3 regions of the Tolumonas lignilytica genome follow, and region 1 is predicted to be linked to each of the others. Evidence: riboswitches for the same ligand, from Rfam matches in the RefSeq annotation. Region 1 holds a riboswitch; each other region holds the start of a gene.

Region 1 (8,345 bases):
GAGCGCAGTCAGCAGTTCTGACGGCGGTATCACCTGGACCGCGACACTGACGCCAACCGCCAGCATCACCGATACAACCAATGTCATCACGCTGGATAACACCGGTGTGGCTGATACGGCGGGTAACGCTGGTAGTGGCAGTACCGATTCCAACAACTACGCCATTGATACCGTACGGCCGACGGCCTCCATTGTCGTTGCCGATACCGCACTGAAAGTCGGCGACACTTCCCTAGTCACCATCACCTTCAGTGAAGCCGTTACCGGCTTCACCAATGCCGACCTGACCGTAGCTAATGGCACCCTGAGTGCAGTCAGCAGTTCTGACGGTGGCACCACCTGGACCGCTACGCTGACACCAACCGCCAGCATCACCGATACCACCAATGTCATCACATTGGATAACACCGGTGTGGCGGATACGGCGGGTAACGCAGGTGCAGGCAGCACTGATTCCAACAATTATGCGATTGATACGGCACGGCCGACTGCCTCGATTGTGGTCGCTAATACCGCACTGAAAGTCGGCGACACCTCACTGGTGACCATTACCTTCAGTGAGGCCGTTACCGGCTTCACCAATGCCGACCTGACCGTGGCTAATGGCACCTTGAGTGCAGTCAGCAGTTCTGACGGTGGCACCACCTGGACCGCTACGCTGACACCAACCGCCAGCATCACCGATACCTCTAATGTCATTACGTTGGATAACACCGGTGTGGCAGATACGGCGGGTAACGCAGGTGCAGGTACCACCGATTCCAACAATTATGCGATTGATACCGTACGTCCAACCGCCTCGATTGTGGTCGCGGATACTGCGCTGAAAATCGGCGACACCTCGCTGGTAACCATTACGTTCAGTGAGGCCGTTACCGGCTTTACCAATGCGGATCTCACCGTCGCCAATGGCACCCTGAGTGCAGTCAGCAGTTCTGACGGTGGCACCACCTGGACCGCGACACTGACGCCGACCGCCAGCATCACCGACACCACCAATATCATCACACTGGATAACACCGGTGTGGCGGATACGGCGGGTAACGCAGGTGCAGGCAGCACTGATTCCAACAATTATGCGATTGATACGGCACGGCCGACGGCCTCCATTGTCGTTGCCGATACCGCACTGAAAGTCGGCGACACTTCCCTAGTCACCATCACCTTCAGTGAAGCCGTTACTGGCTTCACCAATGCCGACCTGACCGTGGCTAATGGCACCTTGAGTGCCGTGTCCTCCAGCGACGGCGGTACCACCTGGACTGCCACGCTGACACCGACCGCCAGTATCACCGACACCAGCAATGTCATCACGTTGGATAACACCGGTGTCACGGATTTAGCCGGTAATGCCGGTAGCGGCAGCACCGATTCCAACAATTATGCGATTGATACCGTTCGCCCAACCGCCTCGGTGGTGGTCGCTGACACCGCACTCAAAATCGGCGACACCTCGCTGGTGACCATTACTTTCAGTGAGGCCGTCACCGGCTTTACCAACGCCGACCTGACCGTGGCTAATGGCACCTTGAGTGCCGTGTCCTCCAGCGACGGTGGCACCACCTGGACCGCTACGCTGACACCAACCGCCAGCATCACCGATACCTCTAATGTCATTACGTTGGATAACACCGGCGTGGCGGATACGGCGGGTAACGCAGGTGCAGGCAGCACTGATTCCAACAATTATGCGATTGATACGGCACGGCCGACGGCCTCCATTGTCGTTGCCGATACCGCACTGAAAGTCGGCGACACTTCGCTGGTGACCATTACTTTCAGTGAGGCCGTTACCGGCTTTACTAACGCCGACCTGACCGTCGCCAATGGCACCCTGAGTGCAGTCAGCAGTTCTGACGGTGGCACCACCTGGACCGCGACACTGACGCCGACCGCCAGCATCACCGATACCACCAATGTCATCACGCTGGATAACACCGGTGTCACGGATTTAGCCGGTAATGCCGGTAGCGGCAGCACCGATTCCAACAACTACGCCATTGATACTGCACGACCAACCGCCTCGGTGGTGGTCGCTGACACCGCACTGAAAGTCGGCGATACCTCACAGGTGACCATTACCTTCAGTGAGGCCGTTACCGGCTTTACCAACGCCGACTTGACCGTAGCTAATGGCACCCTGAGTGCAGTCAGTAGTTCTGACGGTGGCACCACCTGGACCGCGACACTGACGCCGACCGCCAACATCACCGACACCACCAATGTCATCACGTTGGATAACACCGGTGTCACAGATTTAGCCGGTAATGCCGGTAGCGGCAGCACCGATTCCAACAACTACGCCATTGATACGGTACGGCCAACCGCTTCGATTGTGGTCGCCGATTCAGCCCTGAAAATAGGCGACACCTCCCTAGTCACCATCACCTTCAGCGAAGCCGTGACCGGCTTCACCAATGCCGACCTGACCGTGGCTAATGGCACCCTGAGTGCAGTCAGCAGTTCTGACGGTGGCACCACCTGGACTGCCACGCTGACGCCGACCGCCAGCATCACCGACACCACCAATGTCATCACATTGGATAACACCGGTGTGGCGGATACGGCCGGTAACGCAGGTGCAGGCAGCACCGATTCCAACAACTACGCCATTGATACCGTACGCCCAACCGCCTCCATTGTCGTTGCCGATCCCGCACTCAAAATCGGCGACACTTCCCTAGTCACCATCACCTTCAGTGAGGCCGTTACCGGCTTTACTAACGCCGACCTGACCGTCGCCAATGGTACGCTGAGTGCGGTTTCTTCCAGCGACGGCGGTACCACCTGGACCGCGACACTGACGCCGACAGTTAATATTGTCGATTCGACCAACATGATTACGTTAGATAATACTGGCGTAACTGATCTGGCCGGTAATGCTGGAAACGGAACTACCGATTCTAATAATTACGACATTAATTCTGTTCCACCCGGTGGAGATCCTCAATTTAAAGTCACCGATGGAGCTGCGGGTTCAAGCGTGACAACAAGCAGCGCCAATACACAAAACCAAATAGCAGTAATCAGTGCCTCAAGCACAGAAAATGGAACATCTGGTTCGCCAACCACCATTTTCACCACCACGTCACTCGGTGAAACCACCCCGACGACTGCAACGATCTTCAGTAACGCCACGCAAGGTGGTAGTGCGACGGCACCAACAACTATTACCTCTGTATTTTCTGATCACGGTATCGGCGGACAGGAGCTCGGTGCCCTACACAGTGGCAATCCATCCAATGGCCCGGCACTTGGTGGCTCATCAACACTGGCCGGCCTGTTTGGCGGTATTCCATTACCAGGCAACACACCGCTAACGATTTTTTCTGGTAGTAGTTGGAATCCAGTCCTTGGTGCAGGAACTGGAAGCAACTCCTTAACAACACCAACATCGGTATTTGGTGCGCCGGTCTTTGCCACACAATTAAGTGAATTAGATCTGTATGAACATCAGCAACTGGCCGCCATCGAAGCAGCATTACTCAACTTGAAACAACAACCCGTTTAGAACTACAGACGGCAAAAAATGACCAAAATAGAACAGGGATAAGGAATTAAAATATGCAGAGAAGCGCTAAATTTTTCAGTATCAGCTTGATTGCATTATTCATCAGTGGTTGTGCAGTCTCCACTAAGCCGATTGACCGAATGCAAAGTGAACAACGCTCTTATGCTGATTTAGGGTCGATGTTTAGTAATCAGGAGCCGGTAACCGCCCCGATAACCTTATATGATGCAACTGCCAGAGCGTTAAAATACAATCTGGAAGCCCGCCTGAAAGTCATGGAAGAAGCGCTGGCGCAGAAACAGGTGGATTTATCTCACTTTGATCTGTTACCCAAACTGGCCGCCGAAGCCGGTTATGTCGATCGCAGTAATACCAGTGCATCCAGCAGCGAAAGTGTGCTCAGCGGCACCCAGTCACTTGAACCATCCACTTCGCAGGATCGCAATCGCCGGGTTGCTGACCTGAACATGGTTTGGAATGTGCTGGATTTTGGTGTCAGCTATGTCACCGCTCAGCAACAGTCTGATCAACGCTGGATTGCCGAAGAGCGTCGCCGCAAAGTTATTCATACCATCGTTCAGGACGTTCGCTCTGCATACTGGCGAGCCGTCGCCGCAGAGCGTTTACTCAGCCGGATTGATAAACTGATTGATCGGGTCAATATGGCCAGAGAAGCCAGTCAGCGGATGACGACACAACAAGTTGGCGACCCGATTGAAGCGCTAAGTTATCAACGCGCCTTGATTGATGCCACCCGGCAATTAGAAGAACAACGGAAAGCGCTGTCATTGGCAAAAACCGAACTGGCAACCTTGATGAACCTGCCGTTAGGGACCGATTACACATTAGCATTACCTGATGAAAATGCACTGCCAGAGCCCGCTCTGACAATGGATCTTAGCAAACTGGAAAAAGCCGCGTTAATCAGCCGTCCTGAATTGCGGGAGCAGGACTACCAAGTTCGGATCAGTGCTGCCGAAACCCGCAAAGCCATGCTACGTATGCTGCCAGGGCTAGAATTCTCAGCCGGTGGACACTATGACAGCAATTCCTATCTGGTGAATCAAAGCTGGGCCGATGCCGGTGTAAAAGTCACCTGGAATCTATTCAACCTGTTTTCGGGACCCACGGCGGAAAAAGTAGCCAAAGCTGGCGAATCGGTGGCGGAGGCGCGTCGTCAGGCGATGTCGATGGCCATCATGGCGCAGCTTTATGTCGCCAACGCGAACTTCAATGAAGCCCTGCGCCAGTATCATACTGGCGAAGAATTGCAAAAATTGGATGATAAAATCGTCGGCCAGCTACGCAATCGCTACAAAACCGGCGGTATTGGTGAGTTACAGCTGATCCAAGGAGAACTCAACGCCGTCAATACCTCATTGCGTAATGATTTGGCTTACGCAGAGCTACGTAATGCTTACGGCCAGATTTTTGCCACAGTGGGGCTTGATCCGTTACCCAAACTCCAATCTTCCGACAACCTGACGACCATCAGCAAGGCGTTGGAACAATCTGAGCAGAATTGGGAGCATGGCGATATCAGCGCCTTACAACCACAATAAATTTATCATCCTCTGGAACAACCGATGTTTATCCTGCCATTTTGAGCGATGAACATCGGTTTGATTGACAGTAACGCCTCCTCGCCGCCAGAATGCATATGAATGTGACCGGGGTGCCGCCATGCGGCTGAGAGATACCCGCACCACCTGATCTGGATCATGCCAGCGTAGGGAGTTCACGACGGCGCTGCCGTCCTCCTTCTGCTGCGCATTTTGTCTGCCATATTGAAGGAGGACTTATGCCGCAAGCGCTACCTGCAACAACGGTTGCCACTCATCTTGAACATTTCCGCCGCACCGCACCTTTAACTCATGTGATTACCAACGATGTGGTGACGGGCTTTACCGCGAATGTATTGCTGGCATTGGGTGCTGCCCCTGCCATGATCACGGCACCGGAAGAAGCCGGTCGTTTTGCCGCGATCGCTTCTGCATTGTCCGTCAATGTCGGAACGCTGACGTCTACACAAGCGGCCACGATCCGTATTGCTGTTGATGCGGCCAATCAGTCAGGAACACCTTGGGTCTTAGATCCTGTTGCCGTGGGCGTTTTACCTTACCGCACCGACCTGTGCCGTGAATTATTACAAAAACAACCCGCCGCCATTCGGGGAAATGCCTCTGAAATCATGGCGCTGGCCGGTTTATCGGCATCCGGTAAAGGGGTCGACAGTGCCAACCAGAGTGAGCAGGCGATTGATGCCGCCATAACACTGGCCAAAACCAGCGGAGCCATTGTTGCGGTAACCGGTGAAATTGATTACATCACCGATGGTGAAAACACAGTCAGTGTGAAAGCGGGTGACCCCATGATGACGCGCGTCACCGGCACCGGCTGTGCCCTTTCCAGCGTGGTTGCCGCTTTTGTCGCGGCCGCGGAACCGGAACGCCGCTTAGAAGCCGTGGCCAGTGCGTGCGCCGTCATGGCGATTGCAGGACAGCGCGCGGCTGCGAAAGCGAAAGGCCCGGGCAGTTTTGTTCCTCTATTTTTGGATAACCTCTATCTGTTGGATGCCGAGACCATCGCTGAGGCGCTGGCATGAAATTCGACCTTTCCCTTTATCTGGTGCTCGACCCGGTCATGTGCGGCGGATTTGATGCGGCCATCCGCCTGACCCAACAGGTGCTTGATGCGGGAGTAACCACTCTCCAATTACGCGCCCCACAATGGAAAAAGCGGGATTGGCTGCATCTCTCCTACCGGATCATGCCGCTGTGCTGTGATGCTAACGTGGCGTATTTGATCAATGACCATATCGATATCGCTCTGGCCTGCGATGCCGACGGGGTACACCTTGGCCAGGGCGATTTGCCGCTGGCCGTCGCACGTCAATTGCTGGGGCCGGATAAGATTCTTGGATTATCGATTTCTCAATTGCAGCATCTGCAGGGCGAGGATTGTCTGCTGGCCGATTATCTCGGTGTCGGCCCCGTGTTCCCGACCGGCACCAAACAGGATGCCGACCCTGCCATTGGTTTGGCGCAATTCCGTGACTGGCGAAAACAGGTGGAACAACCGGTCGTGGCCATTGGCGGGATCGGTCTGCCGGAGACCGCTGATATCATCCGGGCAGGTGCGGATGGTATTGCCGTGGTTTCCGCCATTTGTGCCGCAAGCGATCCGGCTGCCGCCAGCCGGACATTAGGACAACGCATTCAAGAGGCCCGAGCATGATCCCACACGCCCTAACAATTGCCGGCTCGGACAGTGGTGGCGGTGCCGGGATCCAGGCCGATCTGAAAACCTTTTCGGCGCTGGGGGCCTACGGCATGAGCGTCATTACCGCCCTCACCGCCCAGAATACGCAGGGTGTGCAGGCTGTTCATGCAATACCGACTGAATTTATTGCGGCACAGTGCCAGGCAGTGTTCAGTGATATCCGGGTCGACTCTGTCAAAATCGGTATGCTGGCCGATAGTGCTATTATCGACGTGGTGGCCGATGCCATCCAGCAATGGCAACCGCCCTGTGTGGTATTGGACACGGTAATGATCGCAAAAGGCGGTCATCGTCTGCTCGCCGATGCCGCCATTGATGCCTTGCGTCAGCGCTTGTTACCGCTTGCCAGCATTGTAACGCCCAACTTGCCGGAAGCCGCGGCTCTCTTGGGTTGTGACGAGGCCACCAGCGAGAGCGCCATGGTGGCGCAAGGACAGGCGTTATTGAAGTTGGGGTGTCAGGCTGTGCTGATGAAAGGTGGCCATCTGGCTGACCAGCTTCAGAGCCCTGACTGGTTGCTCACGGCGGATGCGATCCTGCCGTTTCCTGCACCTCGAATTCCGACCCGGAATACGCATGGCACCGGTTGTACGCTCTCCGCCGCCCTTGCCGCACTCTATCCCCGTTATCAGAACTGGCCGGAAACCCTCAGCCATGCCAAGCAGTGGCTCTCCGGAGCCTTATCACATGCCGATGATTTAGCGGTTGGTCACGGGATCGGTCCGGTACACCATTTTTATCAATGGTGGTAAGAAGACATTTGGCAGAATGGGGCTTCCCCGTTCTGCCATTTATTCCTGCTGCTGATGCGCCACCAGCCAGTGCTGTAACGCCTCTTCTGCCATTGGCACGGCAAACATGAACCCTTGCATCTGGCGATAGCCAATCTGTTTCAAGCGCTCGAATTCAACCTGATTCTCGACCCCTTCTGCGATCAGTGACATGTTCATGCTGGAGGCCATGTCGAATACGACCCGCGGCAACGACATATCGCCTTCACTCATCATCACGATGAAAGAGCGATCTAATTTCACAGTATCAAACGGCAGATCGCGCAAGCGGGCCAGCGAAGAGTAGCCAGTGCCAAAATCATCCAAATGCAGGCTGACACCCGCCGTGACAAACTGACGCATGGTTTGCCCGACCTGTTCCGGATATAACAACATCGCACTCTCGGTCAGTTCAATGGCCAATGCCGAACATGGCAAACCATGTGCGCTCACTTGCTCAAGCAGCGACGACGCGAGCTGGCGATCGGAAAATTGCATGGGCGAAATATTCACCTGCAGTTTCAGATTAGGCACATTCTGGCGGAATTTCGTTAATGCCTTGAGTCCTTTATCCAATAATTGGGCTGACAATTGCTGAATCAGGCCCAGATCTTCGGCTAACCGAATAAAATCTGCCGGCTGAACAAAGTGATCTTCCCACTGCCAACGTGCCAGCATTTCCACCGCCAGCACTTGCCCCGTCTGCGTATCCAGTACTGGCTGAAAATAGGGTTCAATCTCTTCTTTCTGTATCGCCTGCCGCAATGCCTGTTCCAGTTGCA
Region 2 (8,345 bases), 1.1 Mb from region 1:
CCAGCCTCACCGCCATAGTTCACCGGAAGTTCGATGTGCCGTGCGGTGTGCGACAACGCATCGATCTGCTCCCATCCGCGCAACAAACTCGCCATCAAGGCGGTGCCATCCTGTTGGGTTGCATCAAACTGCAGTGTCAGATTATTCATGCCCGGCACAATTTCAGTGATCCCCGGCATCTGTTGATAAGATGCCCCCAATGCCCAGATCTTTTGCTGATGAGCGAATGAAACCGGCGCGGGCGCCTGCAGGGTGACCGCATTTTCACTGGCCCAGTAGCAGCGGGCTGACTGTTTTTTCGACATAGATTCTCCGCGGTTGAATGCATACCGTTGGCTCAAATCGGGCACAGGGTGCTGTTTTCTCCCGTTATCAATAGCATAAAAATCACCGGAATTCAGGGTTGTCGCCGCTCAGTTGCCAGGCATTTGCATTCACATCTGATTGCTTTCCGGCTCCACTCTGGCAACATGAGCCGCAATATGATGTCGTAACGGGAGTAAACTCATGACACCGACTCCACCGGTGAAACACCTGTGGCGCAACTTCTTGATGCTGTTAAAACCATTCTGGGCATCGAAAGAAGGCAAAACCAAAGGCCTATTACTTTTATTGGTTGTGCTGGCACTCTCCGCAGGTTCCGTTTATTTACAGAAAGTCCTGAATAGCTGGCATAACCAGTTTTATAACTCCATTCAGGGGTATGATTTTCCTCAATTTAAAAGTCTGTTATTGACCTTTTGCTGGCTGGCGGCCATTTGGGTGTTGGTGGGTGTTCATCGCACTTACTTCAATCAGATGTTACAAATCATCTGGCGCCGCTGGCTGACGCAACATCGGATCTCGCACTGGCTGGCCAACAATAACTTTTACCGGTTGCAACTGACCGACCGTCAGACGGATAACCCCGATCAACGTATTGCAGAAGATATCAACGAATTTGTCGGCTCAACACTATCGCTGTCGATCGGCTTTCTGTCACAGATTGCCACACTGTTTACTTTTTTGAGCGTGTTGTGGACATTATCAAAGCCCTCCACTCTCTCTATCGGCAATACCTCGTTCCATTTGTCGCAGGGGTATATGGTCTGGGCCGCCCTAGCCTATTCCGTCTTTGGCACGATACTGACTTTCTGGATTGGTCGCCCGTTGGTCAAACTCAATTTTAACCAGCAGCGTTACGAAGCAGATTTCCGTTTTTCTCTGGTTCGTATGCGCGAAAATGCCGAAGCCATCGCCCTGTATCAGGGATCTCAGGAAGAAGGTGGATATCTGCGTAACCGCTTCCTGCAGGTGGTCGATAATTTCTATGCTCTGATGAAACGTCAAAAAGTACTGGGCTTTTTTACCCTGGGCTTTAATCAGACCGCAGTGATTTTCCCTGTGGTGTTAGGCGCTCCACTCTATTTTGCCAAGCAAATCACCCTGGGCGATTTGATGCAGACGTTGTCTGCATTTGGCATTGTGCAAGGTTCCATGTCATTGCTGATCGACAACTATACCGATTTGGCCCGCTGGAAATCGGTCGTCGACCGTCTTGCTACTTTTGAACAGGGCTTGCAGCAGGCTGAAAATCTGCCTCGCCTGCAACCCGAGAAAACGGGTCATGCATTGCAACTGCAGCAGGTTGGCATCACTCAACCAGATGGCACCTGTCTGATGGAAAATGCCAACTGGCAACTGACAGCGGGCGATTCATTATTGATTCAAGGCCCGTCAGGCTGTGGCAAATCAACATTGCTGCGTACCCTGGCAGGGTTATGGCCGTTTGCCAGCGGCAAAGTGAACTATCCTGAAAATAGCCAGTCGCTGTTCCTGTCACAAAAACCTTACCTGCCGCTGGGCAGCCTGCGTCAGGCGTTGAGCTATCCATTGGCCGAAGTCAGCAATACCGAAGCGGCCAGAGTGTTGCAGCTCGTCGGCCTGGAAAAACTGACCGCCCAACTGGACAATGTGGAAATGTGGGGACAAATCCTCAGTCTCGGTGAACAGCAGCGCGTCGCCTTTGCCCGCATACTGCTGGTTGAACCCAATGTTCTATTCTTAGATGAAGCCTCTTCGGCGCTGGATGAACAGAGTGAAGCCGAGCTCTATCAATTGCTGCGTAAAGAGCTGCCGCACACCATCATCGTCAGTGTCGGTCATCGCAGCACATTGCAACCGTTCCATGAGAAGACCCTGTTATGGCAAGCAAACGGACAATGGCAATTCGCCTGATCCCGCTGTGTTTAGCACTGGCGTTGCTTAACGGCACAGCCAGTGCGCAACAACAAGCCTTCTCGCGCGAAGGCCTGCAACTGCATTATGTCTGGAAATACGATAATGCATCGACTCAGGCCTTTACGCTCACGTTACCTGCAGAGACCGCCTTACCACCCTGGAGTGCATGGCGCTCTGCGCAGGCAGATGCGTTTGTATTTCAGCAATTGGTGCGTGATGCCCGGGAACAGTATCCGGATGTCAGCTTCCGTTTTCGTCAGACGGCCGACGGTGGCCGGGTTGATTATCAAACCAGCGACGAAAAGCTGCTCCCGCAGATCAAAAGCTGGCTGGCACAGCAACAATCCACGCTCTTCAATGCCTATCTGGATCAGCACTACTATAAACGGCATGGCGGTAACGACAGTCATTTAATCCGACCTGATCATGTCCGGATCGCGGCCGACAGCAGCCCTGAATTACAGGAAATCGCACAGACGCTACAACGAGTCATCGTCGCGTCTGCCACAGAAGAACAGAAAAAGCGCTATCCGAACGATGAAAAATCGCTGGTGACAGCCGGTCTGTTAGATTTTGTGCAATCGATTCCTTATGACCCCCTGCAATCCAGTGATGGTTTGCGAGGCGTGACGTTTCTGATGCCGGAGCAGGTGCTGGCACAAAATCGTGGCGACTGTGATAGTAAAAGCGCCCTGATGATGGCCTTACTGGCAGCGCTTTATCCCGACTTGCCACAAGCGATTGTGTATATTCCGGATCACGCTTTATTGGCCGTTGCGCTTCCTGCTTATAGCGGAAATGAAGAGACAGTTGCTATTGAAGGGCAGCCCTTTCTGCCCCTGGAGGTTACCGGCCCGGCCGAATTGGCACCCGGTGTATTGGGAGAAAAAAGTCGTCTGTATCTTCGCAGCCATGAGTATCAATATGAGCGTTTTCACCCGACAGTGACAAATTCGACCCCTAATTGAACTATCTCATCGATCGTTTCCAACCTCACTATTTTGGCATCGGCAACAAAAGGCGGTAATGCATTGCTGTTCGTCGATAAACTCACACTCAGGATTTCCTCCAGCGTAAACTGAGTATCGGTCTCCACCTCAATGGCCATGCCGTTGGCGCTGAGATCCCGGCAAGTAGCGAGAATATGTTCAGAACCGCGAATCAGAGTAACAGGCGCATTGATCACCATACGCATGAAAGTGCGTCGTTCGCGGGTGGTTGTCAGCATAGTTATCTCCTTGAATAGGGGTTAGAAAACGTTTTCAACTTCGATATATTTAATCAGGTATAGTAAAAACCTAGCATCACTCCATTATTACGTCACTGGTTTTACGGCCATTTCGTTACTAAAATAACAATGTTTCTCAAACGGGGTGCGGGCGTCCGCTGAGATCATACCCGGTGAACCTGATCCAGTTCATACTGGCGTAGGGATTTGAGAGTGGCGCATTCATCCTTCGGCCATGCTCAGAAATTGACGCCTGCACAACCGCTACCTACACAGATATAAATGGAGTATAGCATGCGTCATTTTGGGTCATGGCTTCTGACCGCCGTCTTACTAACCGGCTCGACACTCGTTCAGGCCGCCGAATCCAAACCGGTATTGACGGTTTACACCTATGATTCCTTTGCCAGTGACTGGGGGCCGGGCCCGAAAGTCAAACAGGCCTTTGAAGCTGAATGTCAGTGCGAACTGAAATGGGTGGCACTGGAAGATGGCGTGGCGATCCTGAATCGTCTGAAGCTGGAAGGCGCTCATACTAAAGCCGATGTGGCGCTGGGAATGGATGAAGGTATGCTGGCTGATGCGCGGAACAGTCAATTATTTACCGCTCACCATGCGGATCTGAAAAGTTTGAGCCTACCCGGTGGCTGGCACGATGAGACCTTTTTGCCGTTTGATTACGGCTATTTCGCGTTTGTCTATGACGGGAATAAGCTGCAACACCCTCCGCAAAGCCTGAAGGAGCTGGTCTCTCGCAACGATCTGAAAATCATTTATGAAGATCCTCGGACCAGTACCCCCGGACAAGGATTGCTGATGTGGGTGAAAGAGGTTTATGGCGATCAGGCTCCCGCGGCCTGGGAGCAACTGGCGAAAAAAACGCTGACCGTCACCAAAGGCTGGAGTGAAGCCTATGGCATGTTTTTGAAAGGACAAGCCGATCTGGTGCTCTCTTACACAACCTCGCCGGCCTATCATCGTCTGGCGGAAAACAAACAGCAATATCACGCGGCCATGTTCAGCGAAGGTCATCTGCGTCAGGTTGAAGTAGCAGCACAATTGAAAAATGCCCAACAACCGCAATTGGCGCAGCAGTTTATGCAGTTCCTGCTGACAGATCGTTTTCAGAAATTAATTCCGGAAGGTAACTGGATGTATCCCGTGACAAACATTCCACTGCCTGATGGCTTTAACCAACACGAAACGCCAGCGAAAACGTTACAGATCGACCCGCAGAAACTGGGCGAACGTAAACGCTGGATCAAAGAGTGGTTACAGGCTGTCAGTCACTGATGCGGCGGCGTTTCTGGTGGTGTTCTGGCTCGTTGGTGGCCGCACTGATTTTATCGGTCACACTGGGCCCGTTGACGGCTTTGCTGGCCCAGCCGGAAACGACCTCCGTTCAGCTCTGGCAAGACAGTTATCTGCTGCATGTGGTCTGGTTCAGTCTGAAACAGGCCACACTCTCCACACTGCTGAGTTTATGTCTGGCGATACCGCTGGCGCGTGCGTTGTTTCATCGTCAATTCCCCGGCAAGACATTGCTCTTACATCTTTTCGGCTTATCGCAGGTATTACCGGTCATCATAGCCTTGTTCGGGCTGGTCGCAGTACATGGTGCACAAGGCTGGCTGAGGCAACTGGCGTCATGGGCTGGGCTGACATTGCCCGATTATTTGTTTGGCCTCTCCGGCATTCTGCTGGCCCACGTCTTTTTTAATATGCCGTTGGCGACACGCTGGCTGGTACAGTCGCTGGAGCAGATCCCTCACAATTACTGGCGGCAGGCAGCACAACTCAACATGACAGAATGGAGCCGTTTTCATTTGTTGGAATGGCCTGCCATGCGCCGATTGTTGCCGGGGTTGGCGAGCCTGATCTTTATGCTCTGTTTTACCAGTTTCACCATCGTCATGGCCTTGGGCGGCGGGCCGCAGGCCACCACACTGGAGGTTGCCATTTATCAGGCGCTGCGCTTTGATTTTGATCTGGCCGCCGCCGGACAACTGGCCTGCTGGCAGTTGGTGCTGGGCACCATCGTGGTCGCCTGTTATGGCTGGCTGAAACCTTCATCACCCCATCTGACTACCACCTCAGGCCAGTATGTGCGCTATCAACCCCATGCGCTGCTTCCCGATTTGTTTGCATTATTGACGGGGTTGGCGCTGTTTCTGCCCCCACTGCTGGCTATTTTCTGGTATGGACTGCAAGCCCTGCTTAACCAAAGCTGGCAGCAGTCGCTGCTGTTACAGACAACCCGGCAATCGTTGTCCATTGCCGCTTGTGCCGGACTCCTTGCGTTAAGTTTCAGTATCGGGCTGTTACTCACCGGTCAGCATTTAAGTGTGCGTCTGCACTCCCCGCAGTGGGGACGACTCCTTGCCGGCACCGGTTCCTTGATTTTGCTGATCCCGACATCAGTACTCAGTACCGGCTTGTTTATTCTGCTACAGGCACGCGTTGATCTGTTTGCGCAAGGGTTCTGGTTGGTGATCTTGCTGAATGCACTGGCAGCCCTACCTTATACGCTGCGCGCCTTACAAGAACCGATGCAAGATCTGCTGGTTCGCTATGACCGGTTAGCCGACAGTCTGGGGTTGTGCGGAATGTCGCGGCTGCGCTGGTTGGAATGGCCGCTGCTTTGCCGCCCAGCCGGACGCGCTCTGGCTCTGGGCATGATTTTTTCGTTGGGCGATCTGGCCGCGATTGCCATGTTTGGCAGTGATAACCTGCAAACTCTGCCCTGGCTGCTGTATCAGCAACTCGGGCATTATCAGATGGCAGCGGCTTCCGCGACCGCGCTGATATTATTACTACTTTGCATCACGCTGCTCTGGCTGGTTGAATGGCTCGCCAGCCGCAATGAACAGCGTGATCCTCCCTCTTTGCTGGAGTAAGCATGTTATTTGTTGAAAAAGTGCAAACCCGGCGTCAAGGGCGTCTGTTTGAGTTTTCCCTGCGCTTGCAGCCGGGAGAGATCGGTCTGTTACTCGGGCGTTCTGGGAGTGGCAAATCTACCTTGCTGGAGCTGTTGGCCGGTTTTCTGCCCATGACTGATGGTGTTTTGTTAGCCGAAGGGCAGCCTATTCAGCAACTGCCACCCGCGGAACGGCCGTTTACGATGCTGTTCCAGCAACATAATTTGTTTGAACACTTAACCGTACAGCAAAACATCGGGCTGGGCATTCGGGCCAACCTGAAACTCTCCCGGCTGGAACAACATACCCTGCTGGAGGCGGCGGAACGGCTGCAAATTCAAGATTTGTTAGCCCGATACCCGGCGTCGTTATCTGGCGGACAGCAACAACGCGTGGCGCTCGCCCGCTGTCTGGTGCGACGTAAACCCTATTTATTGCTCGATGAACCCTTTTCGGCACTCGATCCTGCATTACGTCAGGAGATGATGCAGGAAGTCCGGCGTCTGGCCACGGAACAGCGTATCGGCGTTTTGCTTGTCTCACACCAGCCACAGGAAGCCAAAGACAACGCCGACTGGCTCGGTTTTGTTGATGAGGGGAAACTGCAATTTACCGCCCCGATGAATGCACTGACGCTACCACCCAGTGAGGCATTTGCCGCCTATCTGGGGATACCACTGGCACGTTGATTGGCAGGCCCCTAACACAGGGGCCTGATCAGAAGCTACAGATTTTCCTCAGCAAATGAAGCCAAACGACTGCGAATAACACCATTCAGGAAGATATTCGCACTTCCTTCAAAGTCTTTAAACCGCTCGACGATATAGGTCAGACCGGACGTTACCGGTGTCAGATAATTGGAGTCAATCTGCGCCAAGTTACCGGAACAGACAATCTTGGTGCCTTCACCACAACGGGTGATGATAGTTTTCAACTGTGATGCCGTCAGGTTCTGACATTCATCCAGCAATACAAAAGTATTCTGGAAACTGCGGCCACGCATAAAGTTCACCGATTTAAACTGGATATTGGCCTTCTCCATGATGTATTGCAGCGAGCTTTCGCGACTTTCATCGTGCTTATGCAACACCTCCAGCGTATCGGTGACCGCAGCCAGCCAAGGCAACATTTTTTCCTCTTCGGAACCCGGCAGGAAACCAATACTTTCCGCAATTTCCGGCGTATTGCGTGTCACGATGATGCGTTCATAGATCCCGCGCTCAATCACCAATTCCAGTGCGGCCGCTACCGCCAGCAAGGTTTTACCACAGCCCGCCGGCCCGGTCAGGATCACCAAATCCAGGGTCGGATCCAGCAAAGCATCTAACGCCATTCCCTGATAAATATTCTTCGGATGCACACCCCAAGCGTGACGGTTCATCAGGCGTTCGTACCCGATATCCTTGATGAATAACGAACCTTCCTCGCGTTTTTGTATTCGCCCGGCGAAGCTTTCTGCTTCATCAATCAGATATTGATTAATGTGCGTCCCTTGCAGGATGTTTTCATCAATCCGTTGGAATACATCGCGACCATGGGAAATCGTCTCACACTGCCCAACCTGATCCCAGAAGGAACCGGGTATCCTCTGAAATCCTTTAGATAGCAAACGCACATCATCAATCAACTGGTCAGTGCGATAATCTTCGACTTTTGCCAGCCCGGCGCCTTTGGCTTTCAGACGCATGTTGATGTCTTTCGTCACCAGCACGACCTGACGATCTTTACGCACATTTTGCAGGTAAAGCGCCAGATTGATGATGCGATTATCCGCTTCTTTGTTGGTGAAAACTTCTTCGCCGCCCGGTAAATGGTGATCGGTCACGATAGAGATCAGACCACTGCAACCACCACCGGCGGTATTTTTCAGACAGATGCCGCTGGTAATTTCTTCGGGGGTAGCATCACGGAACAAATCTTCCAGCGTGCGGATCGCGACCCGCGCTTCACGGCTGACATCTTTCTGGCGGTCTTTGATA
Region 3 (8,345 bases), 1.5 Mb from region 1:
ATTTCCAACATTGCTTTGGTGGATAGCCCTTGGTTGGAACCAATCGCAGCGCCCAGAGGCATTACCGCCGCACATCCCACTTCCTCCAGTCGTTTACAGAGTAATGGGTCGGCACCGCAATACGGCAACACGACGAATCCTTGCTTGCACAACTCTTCGGCCGCTTTAAACGTTTCTATCGGATCAGGCATCAGATAACGCGGATCGGGATGAATTTCGAGTTTCAGCCAATTCGTTCCCAGCGCTTCGCGAGCCAGTTGTGCTGCAAAAATTGCCTCTTTGGCATTGCGAGCCCCAGAGGTATTTGGAAGTAATTGAACGCCCATTTCCCGCAGTGGTTCCAGGATCTGGACATCCGGCTCATCGAGGCGAACTCGCTTCAGCGCCATGGTGACAATCTCAGTTGCGCTGGCGGTCAGCGCCTGCTGCATGATCTGCGCAGAAGCAAACTTACCCGTTCCGGTCAGCAGACGGGAATTAAAGATTTTATCGGCAATTTTAAGGGGTTGAGTCATGATTAACCTCCGGCAATGGCGCGGAAGAGATCCACGTCGTCATGATCTGAAAGAAAAATAGTGGCCCACTGGCTGCAAGGGATAACCTGTTGGTTCAACGCCACTGCCACACCGGCCTTCAATTGATCTTGTGCAGCCAGTAACGCTTCAAGACTGCAGGACGCCTCAAGCTGTACCAGCTCGCCATTTAAGCGGATTTGCATGTCGGGAACTCCGATTCGGAAAATGATGTTGAGGAGAGTGATTGGCAGACGGAACAGGCAGGATCAGGTTGGGTTTGTAACCGTTGCCATTGTAGTGTTCGACCATCAAAACGCTGCAACACACCGGTTGGCCGAGGTAAATTGCAGAGTAGCTGCAGAGTCAATAACGCCTGTGCCGCCCCCAACATCCCGACTATCGGGCCAACGATGCCAGCGGTACTGCAATTCAGGCCCGGTTCCGTTGATGACGGAAACAGGCAGTGATAACAGACAGAATGCTGTTCCGGCTCGCAGAGCAGCAATTGACCATCCCAGCCGGTAGCGGCTGCCGTGATCAAGGGCTTACAGGCCGCCACACAGGCTGCATTGACACGCTGGCGGGTTAGCATGTTATCCGAGCAGTCCAATACGGCATCGACCTGCGGCACAATACTGGCGAGCAATGATTCATCCACAGCCGGCAGAACATGACACTGAACTGCCGGATTCAACGCCTTCAGATGGGTCGCGGCTGCCTTGGTCTTGCTCTGATGGCGATCCGCCGTACGGTAGAGCACTTGTCGTTGCAGGTTGCTGCTATCCACCTTATCACCATCGGCCAACCAGAGTTGCCCGACACCCGCAGCCGCCAGATAGAGCGAAGCCGGTGAACCCAGCCCGCCTAACCCAACGATCAATACTTTGCTTTTTTTCAGTCTGGCCTGCCCTGCTTCGCCGATTTCCGGCAGCAGGATCTGTCGTCCATAGCGCAGGAACTCTTCATCGGTCAGCAGTTCAGGCATCGGAGGCGCCTCTGCTGCTAACACCTTCCACATGCTGAAGCAGCCGTTTGGTTGCCTGCTCGGGATCTGCCGCCTTGGTAATGGCGCTGACCAGCGCCACACTACCGACACCGGTCGCCAGTACATCGGCGATGCGCTCTTCTGAAATACCGCCAATTGCTACCGTCGGGATTGGACCAGACTGTGCAACCGCTGCTGCCAGATTAATCAAGCCTTGAGGCTGAGATGGCATCTCTTTAGTTTGTGTCGGGAAGATGTGCCCTAGGGCTACGTAAGAGGGCTGTAAGGCCAATGCATCTGCCAGTTCAACGGAGTCATGCGTGGAAATACCCAATCGCAGACCAGCGCTACGTAATGCATCTAGATCAGCCGTCTGAATATCTTCCTGCCCGAGATGCACACCATAGGCTCGATGCTTGATAGCCAGTTGCCAGTAATCATTGATAAACAGGCGGGCCTGATAACGGCGCCCCAGTTCAATGGCCTGCATGATCTGCTGTTCCAGATCAGCAGCCTGCGGATCTTTGATCCGCAGTTGCAGCGTAGTGACGCCCCACTCCAGCAAGCGGGCAATCCACTCCACCGAATCCACCACCGGATAAAGCCCTAATCGGTGATCGGTCTTCGCAAAAGCGGCTACGCCTTCCATCACTCTACCTCTTTGGCCAGATAGAGTTCGCCGCCCAGTTCACGGAACGTGGCAGCTTGTTGTTCCATGCCTTGTTTGACATCATCGAAGGCTCCTTCGCTATCGAGCTGACGTACTTCCTGACTGATCTTCATGGAACAGAATTTAGGACCACACATCGAACAGAAATGCGCAACTTTGCCCGATTCCTGCGGCAGATCTTCGTCGTGATACGCACGGGCGGTATCCGGGTCTAACGCCAGATTGAACTGATCTTCCCAGCGGAATTCAAAACGTGCTTTCGACATGGCATTGTCACGGATCTGCGCACCCGGATGTCCCTTCGCCAGATCAGCGGCATGCGCTGCGATCTTGTACGCCATCAAGCCCTGCTTTACATCTTCTTTATTGGGTAACCCGAGATGCTCTTTCGGAGTCACATAGCAAAGCATCGCACATCCAAACCAGCCGATCATGGCCGCGCCGATACCAGAGGTGAAATGGTCATAGCCCGGTGCGATATCGGTGGTTAGCGGGCCTAAGGTATAGAACGGGGCGCCGTGACAATGCTTGAGCTGCTCATCCATGTTTTCTTTAATCAGATGCATCGGCACATGGCCCGGCCCTTCAATCATGACCTGAACATCATATTCCCACGCAACTTGCGTCAATTCACCCAAGGTTCTCAATTCAGAAAATTGTGCTTCGTCATTAGCATCAGCAATTGAACCTGGACGCAAGCCATCCCCTAATGACAGTGCCACGTCATATTGTGCGCAGATCTCACAAATTTCGCGGAAATGCGTGTAGAGGAAGTTTTCCTGATGATGCGCCAGACACCATTTGGCAATGATAGAACCGCCACGGGAAACAATCCCGGTGACACGTTTGGCCGTCAGCGGAACATAACGCAACAACAGACCCGCATGGATGGTGAAATAATCGACGCCCTGTTCAGCCTGTTCGATCAGCGTATCACGCATCACTTCCCAGCTCAGATCTTCTGCAATACCGTTCACTTTTTCCAATGCCTGATACATCGGAACCGTGCCGATAGGCACCGGGCTGTTACGCAGGATCCACTCACGTGTCGCATGGATATGACGACCAGTAGAGAGATCCATCACTGTATCTGCCCCCCAACGAGTAGACCAGATCAGTTTTTCCACTTCTTCTTCAATACTGGAACTGATAGACGAGTTACCGATATTGGAGTTGATTTTAACAAGGAAGTTACGGCCAATGATCATCGGCTCACTTTCCGGGTGATTGATATTAGACGGAATAATGGCGCGTCCTTCTGCGACTTCCTGACGGACAAATTCCGCCGTGATCCCTTTTTCACCCTCTTGCAAACGACGCTGGTTTTCACGTACCGCAATATATTCCATTTCCGGTGTGATGATGCCTTTACGCGCATAATGCAGCTGACTGACACACTGGCCAGCTTTGGCTTTGCGGATCTGGGCCTTCACTTTCATTTGCGGAACTAACTGCAGTTGTTCTGCCTGTGCGCGGGTAAATGCCGAAGTAGGCTCCAATACCTCTTCGGTATCATTACGTTCCAAGATCCAGTTCTGACGGATGGGTTTCAAACCTACCGTAACATCGACCAACTGCTCAGGATCGCCATAAGCTCCGGAGGTGTCATACACCAACACCGGTGCATTTTCTTCATAAATTGGAGCTTGCTTTGTACCACCTACTAAAGAGGGTGACAGATGAATTCGACGCATCGGCACACGGATATCAGGGCGTGGGCCTTCCAGATATTCGCGGTCTGAATTCGGAAACGTCTGTGCCGCCAGCGTAGATAAATATTCTTTTGCGGAATCACGACGTTCACGTGCAGTTAGATTTTTCGACATAGCAAGCTCACCTTAAATAGATTTCGGATGGCTTGCCGGAAGTGGCGTTGAGAGGAGTTTTGCGGCAAAAGATCGTTTAGATCTGACGAGGAATTATTCCTGAGCGCAACTCTTGTTCCCTTCGCAGGTTTTAGCCTGATCAGGTTCAACGGATCCCGAATCAACGGTCTCAGCCCAAAGGGCACTCCGACAAGTGGCTGCTAGTATGAAACGAGGAATCAAGAATGGCAACAATCAGATAACAATTGATGATTATTGCCACCGAAGAATGATTGATTTAGCGGGGAACAAACACCCGATGCTGGAAATAAAAACCGTCATCAAATAGCGGGGATTCGTACCGAACCTCGACTTCTTTCACGATTGGCCAAAGTTTGTGTTCAGTGGCATTGATCACCGCAAAACGGTATGGCATATCCCCAATTTTGCCTTCTCGCGATTCACCCGTTTTACCAGAAACAGTGATGCTACGGCCTTTCGCATACAACACAGGGTCTAATAGCTGAGGAAATACCGCGATGAAACGTCCGGGAGATTGTTCTGATTGCTGCGGCACCCCATTATAACCGAGCGGCAGATAGACGATTTCAACTTCGGTGCCTGAGGCCAGATTACGGGTTGCAGCGATCACCCCACTCCATTTGACCAACCAGCCTTGCGGGTTATTGGGCTGCGCCATTTGCGTAAATTGCTGGCGGATCAAGACTGAATCGTCTGCATAATAACCGGTATTATTATTGGCACAAGCGGTCAAAAACATGACCACAAAGCATGCAATCCATTTCATGTGTCAGTCTCAGATAGAAAGAAAATCAGGCATACATATCGACACGAACCATCTGCTCAATCTGAGCACGGCGATCCTGAAAGGCGATATCCTTGTAAGCATAGATAGCCCGACTTTGTTTCGGGCTGGGTTGATCATAGGTGAGTTTTTCGGCAGCCTCTTCGGCACCATCGGCAAACAACACTGTATCGGAAGTCGTTTTGCCGGATTGCTCTGTCGTTTCCTCGCTGGCACGATCTTTCCCCGGATAGATAATGCTATCCGGTCGGTTTAATCCAGTGATCGAAAGATTGGCAGCAGCAATATTCATAGAAAACGGACTTTGTTATTCCTGTTTACTAATTATTCACGACCTGGCAATTTTTTCCAAGTCACCTTATCACGTAAATATACAGGTGTAGCCAGAGACGGATCACAATACTCACCTGCTTCAAAGGCGGCAACGGCTTGTGGCAGCATGTCCTGAGCCCAGGGCAGATTCAATTCGACCTGATTTTCAGTCGGGATCAATCCCAATTTTGCTGCTAATTCAGTATAGCTGGTGAACCCGGTTCCCACTGCAGAGCCACCCGCTATTTTTGTTGCCACCGGATTCAGCCATTCCGGTGCTTGTTCCGGCAAAATCACCGCTTCATCAAGCAGGGGTTGCATCCGACCGTCTTGCATCATAAAAGCGCCAAGGTAGATTTCATTCATCCGAGCATCAATGGCGGCAACGACATTTTCGGTGTGCAGACGACGGTACATTCCCTGCGCCAGCATCTGTAAAGTGGAAATACCGATAAGGGGGACATCTGCGCCATATGCCAAGCCTTGCGCGGCACCAATACCAATCCGCACGCCGGTGAAGGAGCCAGGCCCCCGGCCAAAGGCAATCGCATCCAGTTCATTCAATGAGGCTCCAGCCTGTACCAATAATTCATTGACCATCGGCAAAATGAGTCGGGTATGAGCCTGTGGGGCAACTTGTTCGCGGGTTAATACAGCACCGTTCCATAATAAGGCTGCAGAACAAGCTTCTGTGGCTGTATCAATCGCCAGAATTTTCATCAGTAATCGTCTCTTCTTGTAATAAGGCTTCCGGCTCTAAAACCGGCGGGGTCCAAAATTCTGCTAAACGGGCCAAATCCCGACACCGCGGGATCGGCGGCAAGCTTTTCAGAAATGCGGCACCATAAGGTTTATTGACCAAACGAGGGTCACAGAGGATCAGAATACCACGATCCTGATAATCACGGATCAATCGACCGACCCCCTGTTTTAATACAATGACCGCTTCCGGCAATTGCAACTGCTGGAATGGATCGCCGCCCTGCATACGGCAATCCTCCATACGGGCTTTCAGTAGCGGCTCGTCGGGCGAGGTAAAGGGCAGCTTATCGATGATGACACAAGACAATGCCGCTCCTCGCACATCAACCCCCTCCCAGAATGAAGAAGTTGCCACCAGCACGGCATGTCCGTCAGCGACAAAATCAGCCAGAATGCGCTGTTTGTTGTCATCTCCCTGCACCAGAACTGTTCGATCTAATTTATCGCGTAATACCTGTGCTATCTGATTAACACTGTGATAACTGGTACAAAGGAAAAAACAGCCTCCCGGTACATTTTCTATGACCGGCAGCAAGCGTTCTGCCAGCTGAGTGGCTCGTTGATATACCGAGGTATCGGGCAGATTTCGCGGCACACACAACAGTGATTGATGCTCATAATCGAACGGGCTGTCCAGCAGGCAGGTATCGGCGTCTGTAACGCCCATCCGCTCAGAAAAATAATTAAATTCTTCACCGACCGTCAAGGTCGCGGAGGTGAAAATCCAACTGCAACCAACTCGCATCACCTCCTGTGCAAACCGCTCAGCGATGGACAGTGGCGTAACATTTAACGTGAAATGCCGTTTAGTCGTCTCATACCAATAGGCAGCCCCCACTTCGGTTATGGCCGTGACATGATCCATCGTGGTCATAAAACCAGCCAGACGCTCAAAGCAGTTATTGATTTGCTCGCCTCGTCCTAATGCCAGTTTGCAAACGTCATAACAGAATTTGATCGATTCTTTCAGGCGTTGCAGTTCACGCTGCATTTGCGGTTGTGCCAAAACATCCCGTAAATTGCCTCGGGAAGGATCAACGCCAAAAGCCAGTCGCATAGCCTGACAATCCTGCACCAGCCGATCGGCGGCCTTTCCGAGTTGTGCCATGTCTTTCGCTTCCAACCGGTATGCCAATCGCAACTCGTCAGCAACATCACTGAGCTGACGGCTAGACAGTGACTCACCAAAATACTGACTGGCGATATCCGGCAATTGATGGGCCTCATCGAAAATATAGACATCAGCTTCTGGCAGCAGCTCACCGAAACCGGTGTCTTTCACAGACATATCGGCAAAGAACAGATGGTGATTGATGACCACCACTTGCGCATCCAGGGCCTTGCGGCGAGCCTTCACCAGAAAACAGTTTTCATAATCCGGACATTCACGCCCCAGACAATTATCATTCGTGCTGGTCACGAAAGGCAAAATAGGCGCCTGTTCCTGTAAACCGGGAATATCAGCGACATCACCACTGATCGTCCGGTTCTTGAATTGCCGGACTTTGGGTAAATCCGCAAAGACATCGGCAGCCAGAAAGTGCATCTCTTGTTCCAGCAAGGCAAGCCGGTAAGTACAAAGGTAATTGGCACGGCCTTTCAACTGCGCGACCGGTTTAGTGTATTGCATTGCCAGCAACAAGGTGGGCAGGTCGCGCTCATACAGCTGATCCTGCAGCGCTTTCGAGCCGGTACTGATGATGACCCGCTTGCCGCTATCCAGTGCAGGAACAAGATATGCAAAAGTTTTTCCTGTTCCGGTTCCGGCTTCGACCAGCAAACGCCCGGCAGTATTTATTGCTTTGCTGACCGCATCGGCCATATGAACCTGTGCTTCCCGCGGTGCAAAGCCGGGAATTGTCTTTGCAAGCAGGCCTTTTTCAGCAAAATAATCGATATTCAACAGAGGATTCCGGCACGAAATAGTGATGTAACAATTATATGGGAATTACATATGTGACAGGAATAACAACTCGAACAATCGACAAGATTCTGCAGAGGACATTCGGTCAACATCGTGAGAATCTTTCTTTGCGCGCGCATTACATGACACAAATAATGAACTAGAGTAGTTTACTGTATATTTTGTGGCCAAGACTTAATTGTTTAAAGAGGTAATCGCTATGGTGAATCCTATGGAAAAGCCGCTATTTGCATTGGACAAGGATGAGTTCAAACAGGAGATCGTTCACCATCTTCGTACAACACTGGGCACAAGTGAAAAGAAAGCCAGCAAACAAGCATGGTGGATGGCAACCTGTGCGACCATCAATCAAATGTTATTTGAGCGCCTGACCGACACGCAACAAACCCATCTCAAAAAAGACACCCGCGCCGTTCACTATTTTTCAGCTGAATTCTTAATGGGGCGACTGACCGCCAACAACCTGCACAACCTCGGCCTTTATAAGATCTGTGAAGATGCACTGCAGGATCTCGGATTGGAATTAGCCGATCTGTGCGAACACGA

What was found. A riboswitch is a leader RNA that binds a small molecule or an ion and turns the genes downstream of it on or off. The one in region 1 is predicted to bind thiamine pyrophosphate.
Region 2: it holds a riboswitch for thiamine pyrophosphate, as region 1 does, so the genes downstream of both, thiB (thiamine ABC transporter substrate binding subunit) here and thiM (hydroxyethylthiazole kinase) in region 1, are expected to answer to the same signal.
Region 3: it holds a riboswitch for thiamine pyrophosphate, as region 1 does, so the genes downstream of both, thiC (phosphomethylpyrimidine synthase ThiC) here and thiM (hydroxyethylthiazole kinase) in region 1, are expected to answer to the same signal.

Annotation. Positions count from the first base shown of each region.
Region 1 covers NZ_AZUK01000001.1:1,471,896-1,480,240, forward strand. Annotated here, with positions in the region: gene H027_RS17565 (Ig-like domain-containing protein) at 1-3,511, shown strand, start outside; gene H027_RS0106900 (TolC family protein) at 3,565-5,073, shown strand; TPP riboswitch at 5,173-5,265, shown strand; gene thiM (hydroxyethylthiazole kinase) at 5,313-6,116, shown strand; gene thiE (thiamine phosphate synthase) at 6,113-6,748, shown strand; gene thiD (bifunctional hydroxymethylpyrimidine kinase/phosphomethylpyrimidine kinase) at 6,745-7,545, shown strand; gene H027_RS18295 (bifunctional diguanylate cyclase/phosphodiesterase) at 7,585-8,345, opposite strand, start outside.
Region 2 covers NZ_AZUK01000001.1:2,538,300-2,546,644, reverse strand. Annotated here, with positions in the region: gene pxpB (5-oxoprolinase subunit PxpB) at 1-305, opposite strand, end outside; gene H027_RS0111810 (ABC transporter ATP-binding protein/permease) at 508-2,217, shown strand; gene H027_RS0111805 (hypothetical protein) at 2,184-3,188, shown strand; gene H027_RS0111800 (PilZ domain-containing protein) at 3,155-3,448, opposite strand; TPP riboswitch at 3,580-3,671, shown strand; gene thiB (thiamine ABC transporter substrate binding subunit) at 3,743-4,741, shown strand; gene thiP (thiamine/thiamine pyrophosphate ABC transporter permease) at 4,741-6,345, shown strand; gene thiQ (thiamine ABC transporter ATP-binding protein) at 6,348-7,055, shown strand; gene H027_RS0111780 (PhoH family protein) at 7,091-8,345, opposite strand, start outside.
Region 3 covers NZ_AZUK01000001.1:2,938,754-2,947,098, reverse strand. Annotated here, with positions in the region: gene H027_RS0113740 (thiazole synthase) at 1-515, opposite strand, end outside; gene thiS (sulfur carrier protein ThiS) at 518-718, opposite strand; gene H027_RS0113730 (HesA/MoeB/ThiF family protein) at 703-1,500, opposite strand; partial or broken gene thiE (thiamine phosphate synthase) at 1,493-2,131, opposite strand; gene thiC (phosphomethylpyrimidine synthase ThiC) at 2,149-3,996, opposite strand; TPP riboswitch at 4,096-4,195, opposite strand; gene H027_RS17910 (Slp family lipoprotein) at 4,274-4,783, opposite strand; gene H027_RS0113710 (hypothetical protein) at 4,809-5,093, opposite strand; gene tsaB (tRNA (adenosine(37)-N6)-threonylcarbamoyltransferase complex dimerization subunit type 1 TsaB) at 5,126-5,833, opposite strand; gene H027_RS0113700 (DNA repair helicase YoaA) at 5,814-7,778, opposite strand; gene H027_RS0113695 (glycogen/starch/alpha-glucan phosphorylase) at 8,011-8,345, shown strand, end outside.